Regions from separate parts of the Micromonospora sp. NBRC 110037 genome, predicted to be linked through region 1. Evidence: riboswitches for the same ligand, from Rfam matches in the RefSeq annotation. Region 1 holds a riboswitch; each other region holds the start of a gene.
The links. Region 1 has a riboswitch for cobalamin ahead of A4R25_RS29325 (ABC transporter substrate-binding protein). Riboswitches for the same ligand answer to the same signal wherever they lie in the genome.

Region 1 (3,201 bases):
CGGTGTCGACCCAGGTCAGGAAGATGGCGCCGGCGAGCACGGCGACCGGTAGCAGCCGCCGGTGGTCCGGTCCGGTGATCAGGCGGGCGGCGTGCGGGAGGATCAGCCCGACGAACCCGATCGCGCCGCTGACCGCGACCAGCACGGCGGTCAGCAGGGCGGTGCCGACCAGCAGCAGCCACCGCAGCCGGTTCACCTCGACGCCGAGGCTCGCGGCGGCCTCCTCACCGAAGGCGAAGGCGTTGAGGGTACGGGCGTGCCAGCCGACCACCGCCAGCACCACGACCAGCACCGGTACCGCCCAGCCCAGGGCCGTCCAGTCGGCGCGGGCCATCGACCCGGACAGCCAGAACGTGATGCTCTGCGTGGCGTGCGGGTCGGCCACCCAGATGATCACGAAAGAGGTCAGTGCCGCGCACAGTTGTCCCACCGCGACCCCGGTCAGCACCACGCGCGTCGGCGACAATGCCCCGAACCTCCCGGCCAGGCCCACGACCAGCAGGAACGCGACAAGGGCGCCGAGGAAGGCGCCGCCGGTCAGCGCGGCTACGCCACTACCGATGCCGGCCACGACCACCAGGACCGCGCCCAGCGACGCCCCTGAGGAGACCCCGAGCAGGTACGGGTCCGCCAGGGGATTGCGGGTGACGGTCTGCATGACCGCACCGGCCGCGGCCAGGCCCGCCCCCACCGTGGCGGCGCCGAGAACCCGGGGCAAACGTAGGTCCCAGACGATGTGGTCGCGCAGCAGCGGCACGTCCGAGTTCGCGAGTCCCAGGTGGCCGGCGACGACCGTCCACACCGTCCCGACAGTCAGGTCGGCCGGGCCGATGGTGACCGCGACGGCCACCGACAGCACCAGACCGGCGACCAGAGCCAGCACGAGCGCGGCCAGGCCGACCGCCCGCACCGGGCGGTGGGTGCGCACCGGGGCGGGCCGGGTGGTGACGGCGGTCAGCTCGGGGCCCCGGACGGCAGCGCGGCGATGCCCTGGGCGAGGGCTTCGACGCCGAGGACGTTGCGGACACCGGCCGTGGTTGACGAGAACGGGATCACCACGTACCACTGCTGTTTGACCGCGGGCAGGTCCTTGAGGGTGCGGTGCCCGGCGAGGAAGGTCTTCTTCTGCGCGGCGGGATCCCAGCTCGCGTCGACGAGCACGATGACCTCGGGGTTGCGGTCGGTGACGGTCTCCCAGCTTGTGTCGCCCCAGCTGCCGGTGAGGTCGGCGAAGGCGTTGGTGACCCCGGCCGCCGACATGATCATGTTGGGGGCGCCGCAGCAGGCGCCGACGCTCGGGGCGTCGCTGCCGCCGTCCCACCACATGACCTTCACGTTGCGGGCGGTGCCTGCGGCCGTGGCGATGCGGCCCTCGTGGTCGGCGATCAGCTTCTCGCCGCGGTCGCTCACCCCGAAGATCGCCGCGAGCTCGCGGATCTCGGTGAACACGTCGCCGATGGCGAGCTTCGCCTGCCGGGTCTGCGCCGGGCACCCGGCAGGGGAGATGTAGGTGTCGACGCCGAGTTTCTGCCAGTCGGCGCGGTCACCGACCCCCTCGTCACCGAACGCGCTGTTGTACGACGCGTACACGAAATCGGGTTCAGCCTCGAGCAGCTTCTCCTTGGTCGGGTACTCCTTGGCCAGCACCGGGATCTTCGCGTAGGCGTCCGCGTAGGCGGGCAGGATCGCGTCGTCGAGGTAGGCCGTGCCGATCATCCGATCTTGCAGGCCCAGGGCCAGCATGATCTCCGTGGCGGCCTGGTTCATGGTGACGACCCGCATCGGTGGCGCCGCGATGGTCACCGGGGTGCCGCAGTTGGTCACCGCGACCGGTCCAGCGGACACCGCCGGTGGTGCGGCAGCAGGCTTGGCATCGGCGCCGCAGCCGGTGAGCAGCACAGTGGACAGCAACAACGGCGCGGCAACGCGCCAGGGCATGGGGAACCGCACAGCGGGACCGCCTTCCAACACCTCGTGGACGGGGACGAACGTGCCGTGGCCGGTCTCCTGGCTGACGGGACAAGCAACCGCCGGCCGGCCTTCCCAGGCATCTCTGCCCAGTGACCTCGCGAAACGACGAGGGCCGACGGTCTCCCGATCACAGTGGCGAGGGCCGCGCCGGCATCACACCGGCTTCCCGAACACCACGGCGTCCCCACCATAACGGCCCGCGCTCGCCGCGGATCCGGTCCGGGCACCCGCTGTGGGAAATCCGACGCGCCGGACCGGCCTCGGCGTGGCTGTCGGCCCGCAACCCATCCGGCTCCTTTCTCGTGCGCGGTGGCTGGGCGAGGGCACGTGATCGACAGTGAGCGCCGTGGCTGAGGCTGAGCAGCAATACGTGAGCGCAGGTGCGAGGCCACGTCCGCCGGCGACCGGCTCCTCGGTCGTGGGCATGAGGCCGGCGATGCAGACGTCGAAGAGCTCGACGAGCGAGCACGGTACTTCGCGATCTGGATCGCCATCCGACCTGCGTTGCCGACGGCGCCGAGGACAAGGACGCGCTGGCCCGCGGTGAAGTTGATGCGGCGCGTCAGCGCGATCCAGGATGACATCGCCCGGGTTCATGGCGGTGGCGATCCGCACCGGGTCCACGCCGTCGGGTAGAACCACGCTGCGCGAGGGTCGATCAGGGTGCGTTCGGCGAAGGTTCCAAGGGGCGTATCGTGCAGGACCACGCAGCGGACGTTGCCCTTCTCGTCGCGTACCACGCCGTCCACGCCGGGGACGAGCGGGAAGATGTTGTTGCTGGTCCCCGGCGATCGGCATCTGGGCGGCGACCAGTGCGCTGGGCTTCGCCGCCGGGCCGCCGATCGGCGGACTCGTCCTGGCTCACCTGCCCTGGGGTGCGATCTTCCTGGTGAACGTCCCGATCGTGGTGATCTGCCTGCTCGCCGGCCGGATACTGGTCCCGGAATCGCGGGACCCGGCCGGTGGACGCTCGACCTGGGCGGGGCGACGCTGTCCACCGCCGGCCTGACCGCGATCGTCTCCCCGGGTTCCGCCCACGTCCCCGCCGGTCAGGTGGCCAGGCGCAGGTGACGCCGCTGCCGCAGCCGCACCGCGACAGCCCGCCACGACCAGCAACGTGAGCGCGGCAGCGAAGGCCAGCCCGTCGGTCAGGCCTGCCTCCAGCTCGCGCAACGTGGTGGAGCGGTAGGTGGACGGCGAGCGACGCCGGTCCCGATCCGGGCCGGCGTC
Region 2 (3,201 bases), on a different contig from region 1:
TCTCGGCGTGGGCGCCGGGCGGTTCGCCCGCCGCTGGGGCGACAGCCGCTGGTCGCGGCGGGTCGACCGGCTCTGCGCTGTCGCCTTCGTCGCGCTCGGTGTCCGGCTGGCCGCCGGCTGACGCTTGCTCGACTCCAGCTCGCCGAGATGGCGGCATCAGGAGGGCTCCGACCCCGCCACCTCGGCGAGCTGGTGAGGATCACGCTCCGGCGCCCGGGGCGGGGCGGCGGGCCGCTCGCGGTCCAGGTGCAGGCGCAGCAGCACCCAGCCCAGCGACACACCGCCGATGAACACGTACGCGGGCTGCGTGCCGAACGTGTCCCAGCAGGTGTGCAGCGTGACGGCGGCGGCGAAGGTGAGCAGGAACGCCGCCAGTCTCCGGCCGCCGGGCGCGGCGGCGAACGTGAACAACGCGGCGGCGGTCAGCCCGGTCCAGGCCAGGTGCGCGGCGGGCGCGGTGAGACCGCGAACCAGCAGCGTCCGCTCGACGGCGCCGAGGTTGCCCTCCGACCCGACGAACGCGGCGAACGCGTACCCCATGGTCTCCAGCGCGGCGAACCCGGCGCCGGAGGCCACGCCGATCACCAGGCCCTGCGCCGGTGACCGGTGCCGCCGCCACAGCAGCAGGATGCCGGCCGGCACGATCAGCTTCGCGGTCTCCTCGGCCAGGCCGACGAGCGCCATCGGCAGGACGCCGAGGCGGTGCAGCGTGCCGTACTCCAGCCAGCCGGCGGCGACCACGCCGACCACGCCGCCGAGAAGCGCGGCGACGCCGACGACGGAGCCGGGGACCGGGCGGCGGGCCGGCCGCCCCTGGGCGAAGGCCAGGAACGTGGCGGGCGCGACGCACGCGCCGAGCACGATCAGCGCCGGTACGAACGTGACGGTGCCGGTGCCGGACAGTGTCTCCAGCACCAGCAGGTGAAGCCCGACGCCGACGAGCAGGACCGCCACCCACGCCCAGCGGCGTCCGGTATTCCCCATACGCCGAGTATCGCGCCCGGCGGCGAGCGCCGGCATCGGGGGTAGGCACTGTGGACAGTGAGATCCATGCGACACGCCCGACACGACATCTGGTGTTGCCCAACCGCCCCCACCGCCATATATGGTGGTGCCGCAGCTGGTTCGGCCGAGCCCTCCGGGGCGGGGCCGAGGCAAGAGGGAACCCGGTGGAAATCCGGGACTGCCCCGCAGCGGTGAGTGGGAACGACAGCCGTCAACAGCACTGGGCCACCGGCCTGGGAAGCGACGGCCGGTAGGCGACCGGCGACCCCGGTCGGGCCCGCGAGTCCGAAGACCTGCCAGCGCGCCGTGCGCCTCCGCGTACGGCGGCCGGAGGTCGCGCGGGACGACCGACGCCAGCAGCCGGGCCGGCCGCGCCGTGCCCGTTGGCGTCTCCCGCCGTCTCCAGACGGTGACAGCGAGGAGAGGTCATGACTGTCGTGCAGGAAAGCCCGCCGGCCACCGGCGGCGGGTCCGAGGCCCGCCGGCCGGCGATGCGGGTACGCAAACGGGACGGCGACACCGAGCCGGTGGACGTCGGCAAGATCGTCCGGGCGGTCGAACGCTGGGTCGCCGACCTGGACGAGGTGGACCCGCTGCGGGTGGCCACCAAGACGATCAGCGGGCTCTACGACGGGGCGACCACCGCCGAGCTGGACCGGCTGTCGATCCAGACCGCGGCGGAGCTGATCGGCGAGGAGCCGCAGTACTCGAAGCTGGCGGCAAGGCTGCTGGCCGCGTACGTGGACAAGGAGGTCCGCGGTCAGGGCGTGGCGAGCTTCAGCCAGTCGATCGCGTACGCGCACGGGCTGGGGCTGATCGGCGACGAGACGGCCGCGTTCGTCGCCCGGCACGCGCGCAAGCTCGACGACGCCGTGGACCCGGACGGCGACAGGCGGTTCGAGTACTTCGGACTGCGCACTGTCGCGGACCGCTACCTGCTGCGGCACCCGCAGTCGCGGCTGGTGGTGGAGACGCCGCAGTACTGGCTGCTGCGGGTGGCCTGCGGACTGTCCCGCACCCCGGGCGAGGCGGTCGGCTTCTACCGGCTGATGTCCAGCCTGGCCTATCTGCCCAGCTCCCCCACGCTGTTCAACTCCGGCACCCGGCACACCCAGATGTCGTCGTGCTTCCTGGTCGACTCGCCGCGCGACGAGCTTGACTCGATCTACGAGCGCTACCACCAGGTGGCGAAGCTGTCGAAGTTCTCCGGCGGCATCGGCATCGCCTGGTCGCGGGTGCGCGGCCGGGGCGCGCTGATCCGGGGCACGAACGGCCGGTCCAACGGCATCGTGCCGTTCCTCAAGACGCTCGACGCCGGGGTGGCCGCGGTCAACCAGGGCGGCCGGCGCAAGGGCGCGGCCTGCGTCTACCTGGAGCCGTGGCACCCGGACGTGGAGGAGTTCCTGGAGCTGCGGGACAACACCGGCGAGGAGTCCCGGCGTACGCACAACCTCAACCTGGCCAACTGGATCCCGGACGAGTTCATGCGCCGGGTCGAGGCCGACGGCGAGTGGTCGCTCGTCGATCCGTCGGACGCCCCGGAGCTGCCCGACCTGTACGGGGAGGCGTTCGACGCCGCGTACCGGGCGGCCGAGAAGAACGCGGTCCGCACGGTACGGGCCCGGGACCTGTACGGGCGGATGATGCGCACGCTCGCACAGACCGGCAACGGCTGGATGACGTTCAAGGACGCCGCGAACCGGCTGTCCAACCAGACCGGTGAGCCGGGCAACGTGATCCACCTGTCCAACCTGTGCACCGAGATCCTGGAGGTGAACGACGACGCCGAGACGGCGGTGTGCAACCTCGGCTCGGTGAACCTCGGCGCCCACGTCACCGCCGACGGGGTGGACTGGGAGCGGCTGCGCGCCACGGTCCGCACCGCTGTGGTGTTCCTCGACCGGGTGATCGACATCAACTACTACCCGGCCGAGCAGGCGGCGGCGTCGAACCCGCGCTGGCGGCCGGTCGGGCTCGGCCTGATGGGGTTGCAGGACGCGTTTTTCACGCTGCGCCTGCCGTTCGACTCCGCCGAGGCGAAGGAGCTGTCCACCCGGGTGCAGGAGGAGATCCTGCTGACCGCGCTGGAGACCTCCGCCGGGCTGGCCGAGCAGTTCGGGCCGCATCCGGCGTACCCGCAGACCCGGGCCGCGAAGGGTGACCTGCACCCGGACCTGTGGGGCGCGGAGCCGGCGC
Region 3 (3,201 bases), on a different contig from region 1:
GCCCGGACGGCGGCTACCCGCTGCTGCCCGCCCAACCGGTCTGCACGTCCGACGTGGACGCCACCGCGCTCGTGACGCAGGCGCTGCGCGCCGCGGACCGTCCGGCCGACGCCGCCGCCGGGCTGCGCTGGCTGGTGTCCGTTCAGCGTGCCGACGGCGGCTTCGCCAACGCGGCCGGCACACCGAACGCCAACAGCACCGGCCTCGCCGCGCAGGCCCTGCGCGACGGTCACCGGCTGCCGGCCTGGGCGCGGTCCCGGGCATTCCTCGCCGGACTCCAGGTCGGCTGCGCCGGGGCGCCCGCCGACCGGGGCGCTGTCGACTTCGACGGTGGCGGCTTCGACCCGGCCACCGCGCCCCGGGCCACCGCCCAGGCCGTCCTCGGTCTCACCGGGATCGGGTACGCCCGTCTGTCCGCCGCCGGCGCCGACCCCGGCGCACCGGTGCTCGCCTGCCCGTGAACCGCCTCGCCGCTCACCCGATCACAGGAGGACCCGTGTTCCGTCACCGTCCCACCGCCCGCACCTGGATGGCCGGCCTGCTGGCCGCCGTCGTGGCCGGCGTCGCGCTGACCGCAGTCGAACCCGCGCCCCGGTCGGCGCACGCCGCCGCCTGCGCCGGCACCTCGGGAGTCACTGTGGTCGTCGACTTCGCCGCGCTCGGCGGCGGCGTCCAGGTCGCCTGTGCGCCGGGCGATCCGGCCACCGGCCTGGCCGCGCTTCAGGCCGCCGGCTTCACCGTCACCGGCACCGCCCGCTGGGGCCTGGCCTTCGTCTGCCGGATCAACGGCAAGCCCACCGCCGCGACCGAGCCGTGCGTCAACACCCCGCCGGCCACCGCGTACTGGTCGTACTGGCACGCGTCCAGCGGCGGCTCCTGGTCCTACAGCACGTCGGGGGCGACCGGCTACAACCCCGCGCCGGGCAGCGTCGAGGGCTGGTCCTTCGGCGCCGGCGCCCCGCCGAGCATCGCCGCTCCCTGACCCGCCGGCTGCGAACGGTGTGACCAGCGGCGCACCGGGTACCGGCAGCTGCTCTGGCGTCGTCGCGCGCCCGGGCGGTACGGTGTCGGCACCCGGTGCGCCGGGCACAACTGCATACGTCCCGTGTGGGGGGAAGCCGGTTCGAAGCCGGCGCTGACCCGCAACCGTGAGCGAGAGTCCCTTTCGCGAGCCGGAATGCCCCGCCCGGGACGAGCGGCTTCCACTGTCGAGGTCTACAGGGTGAAGTCCGGGCGCCGAGGTCCGACCACCCCGCCCACCGCAGCACGCGGAGCGGGGTGTCCGTCTCTCGGGGTGCTTTCCGGAGGTTTCACCGACCGCTCTGCGAAAGGCACCCCTGATGCCCCTGTCCCGGCGTCTCACCACCGCTCTCGGTACAGCCACGGTGACGGCTCTCGCCGCGATCACCGGCGCCCCGCCGGCCGTTGTCGCGGCACCCGCCCCGGCCCACGTCACCGCCGCCCGCGATGCCGCGTCCTGGCTGGCCGGCGAGTTCACCGACGGGGCGCTGCCCGGCCCGTTCGCCCCCGAGGACTGGGGGCTGACCATCGACGGCCTGGTCGCGCTGTCCGCCACCGGCGTCGACGCACCGACCCGGCAGGCGGCGACCGCGCAGGTCGCGACACACGTACGGTCCTACAACAGCTACGACGACTGGGGCATCGAGGGCTTCACCGACGGCGGGGCCACCGCCAAACTGCTCTATGCCGCAGCCGCCGCCGACGCGGACCCCACCGACTTCGGCGGCTACGACCTGCGGGCGGAAACCCTGTCGCTGATCGCCACGGCCGACGCCGGGCACCAGCGGGGACGGATCACCAGCCGTACCACCGCCGACAGCGGCCCGGACGCCAGCAACACCTTCGACCAGTCCTTCGCCGTGCTCGGCCTGGCCCGCAGCGGCGACCTGCCACAGGATCCGGTGGACTTCCTGATCCGGCAGCAGTGCGCGGCGGGCGGCTTCCGGCTCTACCCGGACGCCGCCGACGGGCCGTCGCCGTCCTGCGACGACCAGCCCGGCGCCACCCTCGACGTCGACTCGACCGCGATGGCCGTGCAGGCATTGCTGGCCGCGGCCGAGGACGGCGCCACGGGCGCCGGCGACGCCGCCCGCAAGGGCGCCGACTGGCTGGTCACCCAGCAGCACGCCGACGGTTCCTTCGGCGGCTCGGGACCGACCACCGGCGCGAACTCCAACAGCACCGGCCTGGCCGGGCAGGCCCTCGCCGCCGCCGGCCGCGACGACGAGGCCGCCCGGGCGGCGACGGCCCTGGCCGCGCTGCAGCTCACCGCGGGCAACGGTGGCGCGGCCTCCGCCGACGCCGGCGCGATCGCCTACAACACCGACGGATTCACGGCTGCCGCGGCGGCCGGGATCACCGACACCGACCGGGACCAGTGGCGCCGGGCCACCGCGCAGGCCCTGCTCGGGCTGGCCCAGGTCCCGCTGGGCCGGATCGGCCTCGACCCGCCGCCCACGTCGACTCCCACCCCGACCGGCACGGCCTCGCCCACCGCGCCGTCCACGCCCTCCGCGTCTCCCACGCTCACCACGTCGCCTCCACCGACCGGCACCGCCGGCCCGACGCCGAGCGTGACCAGCCCTCCGGCGACACCCGCGCCCACGACCGCGGCGCCGGCCACCGCCGCGCCGCCGATCACGACCCCGGCCGCGTCCGGGCCGGGCGGGCTGCCGACGACCGGCGTGGCGATCGGTAGCTACCTGCTGATCGCGCTGCTGCTGATCGGTGGCGGAGTGACACTGCTCGTGCTCGGCCGACGGCGGGCGGGATGAGCCTCCGCGCCGCCCGTGGCGCGCTGGCCGTCGCCCTGGTCACCGCCTGCACCACGATCGGACCGGGCAGTCCTGCGGTGGCCGCCGGGTCGGCCGGCTACTGCCCGGACGCCTCCGGGGTCACAGTCGTGGTGGACTTCAACGAACTCGGCGGCGGGACGGTGGTGCGGTGCGCGCCGGGCACCCAGGCCACCGGCCTCGCGGCGCTCAAGAACGCGGGCTTCCCGATCACCGGAACCCTGCGCTGGGGCGAGGGGTTCATCTGCCGGATCGACGGCAAGCCGTCGGCCGCGACGGAGAAGTGCGTCGACACCCCGCCTGCGAGCGCCTACTGGTCGTACTGGCACGCCCCGAACGGCGGCAGCTGGACGTACAGCGACAAGGGCGTGCTCAACCGCAAGCCGGC

Region 2: linked by a shared signal. The riboswitch ahead of A4R25_RS04070 (ribonucleoside-diphosphate reductase subunit alpha) and the one ahead of A4R25_RS29325 (ABC transporter substrate-binding protein) in region 1 are both predicted to bind cobalamin.
Region 3: linked by a shared signal. The riboswitch ahead of A4R25_RS02605 (prenyltransferase/squalene oxidase repeat-containing protein) and the one ahead of A4R25_RS29325 (ABC transporter substrate-binding protein) in region 1 are both predicted to bind cobalamin.

The regions. Positions count from the first base shown of each region.
Region 1 covers NZ_BBVA01000016.1:41,088-44,288, reverse strand. Annotated here, with positions in the region: gene A4R25_RS29330 (iron ABC transporter permease) at 1-910, opposite strand, end outside; gene A4R25_RS29325 (ABC transporter substrate-binding protein) at 955-1,938, opposite strand; cobalamin riboswitch at 1,980-2,164, opposite strand; partial or broken gene A4R25_RS30935 (MFS transporter) at 2,753-2,991, shown strand.
Region 2 covers NZ_BBVA01000002.1:1,132,535-1,135,735, reverse strand. Annotated here, with positions in the region: gene A4R25_RS04080 (LysE family translocator) at 1-121, shown strand, start outside; gene A4R25_RS04075 (PrsW family glutamic-type intramembrane protease) at 157-984, opposite strand; cobalamin riboswitch at 1,105-1,321, shown strand; gene A4R25_RS04070 (ribonucleoside-diphosphate reductase subunit alpha) at 1,434-3,201, shown strand, end outside.
Region 3 covers NZ_BBVA01000002.1:745,163-748,363, forward strand. Annotated here, with positions in the region: gene A4R25_RS02595 (hypothetical protein) at 1-461, shown strand, start outside; gene A4R25_RS02600 (hypothetical protein) at 530-982, shown strand; cobalamin riboswitch at 1,068-1,205, shown strand; gene A4R25_RS02605 (prenyltransferase/squalene oxidase repeat-containing protein) at 1,341-2,795, shown strand; gene A4R25_RS02610 (hypothetical protein) at 2,792-3,201, shown strand, end outside.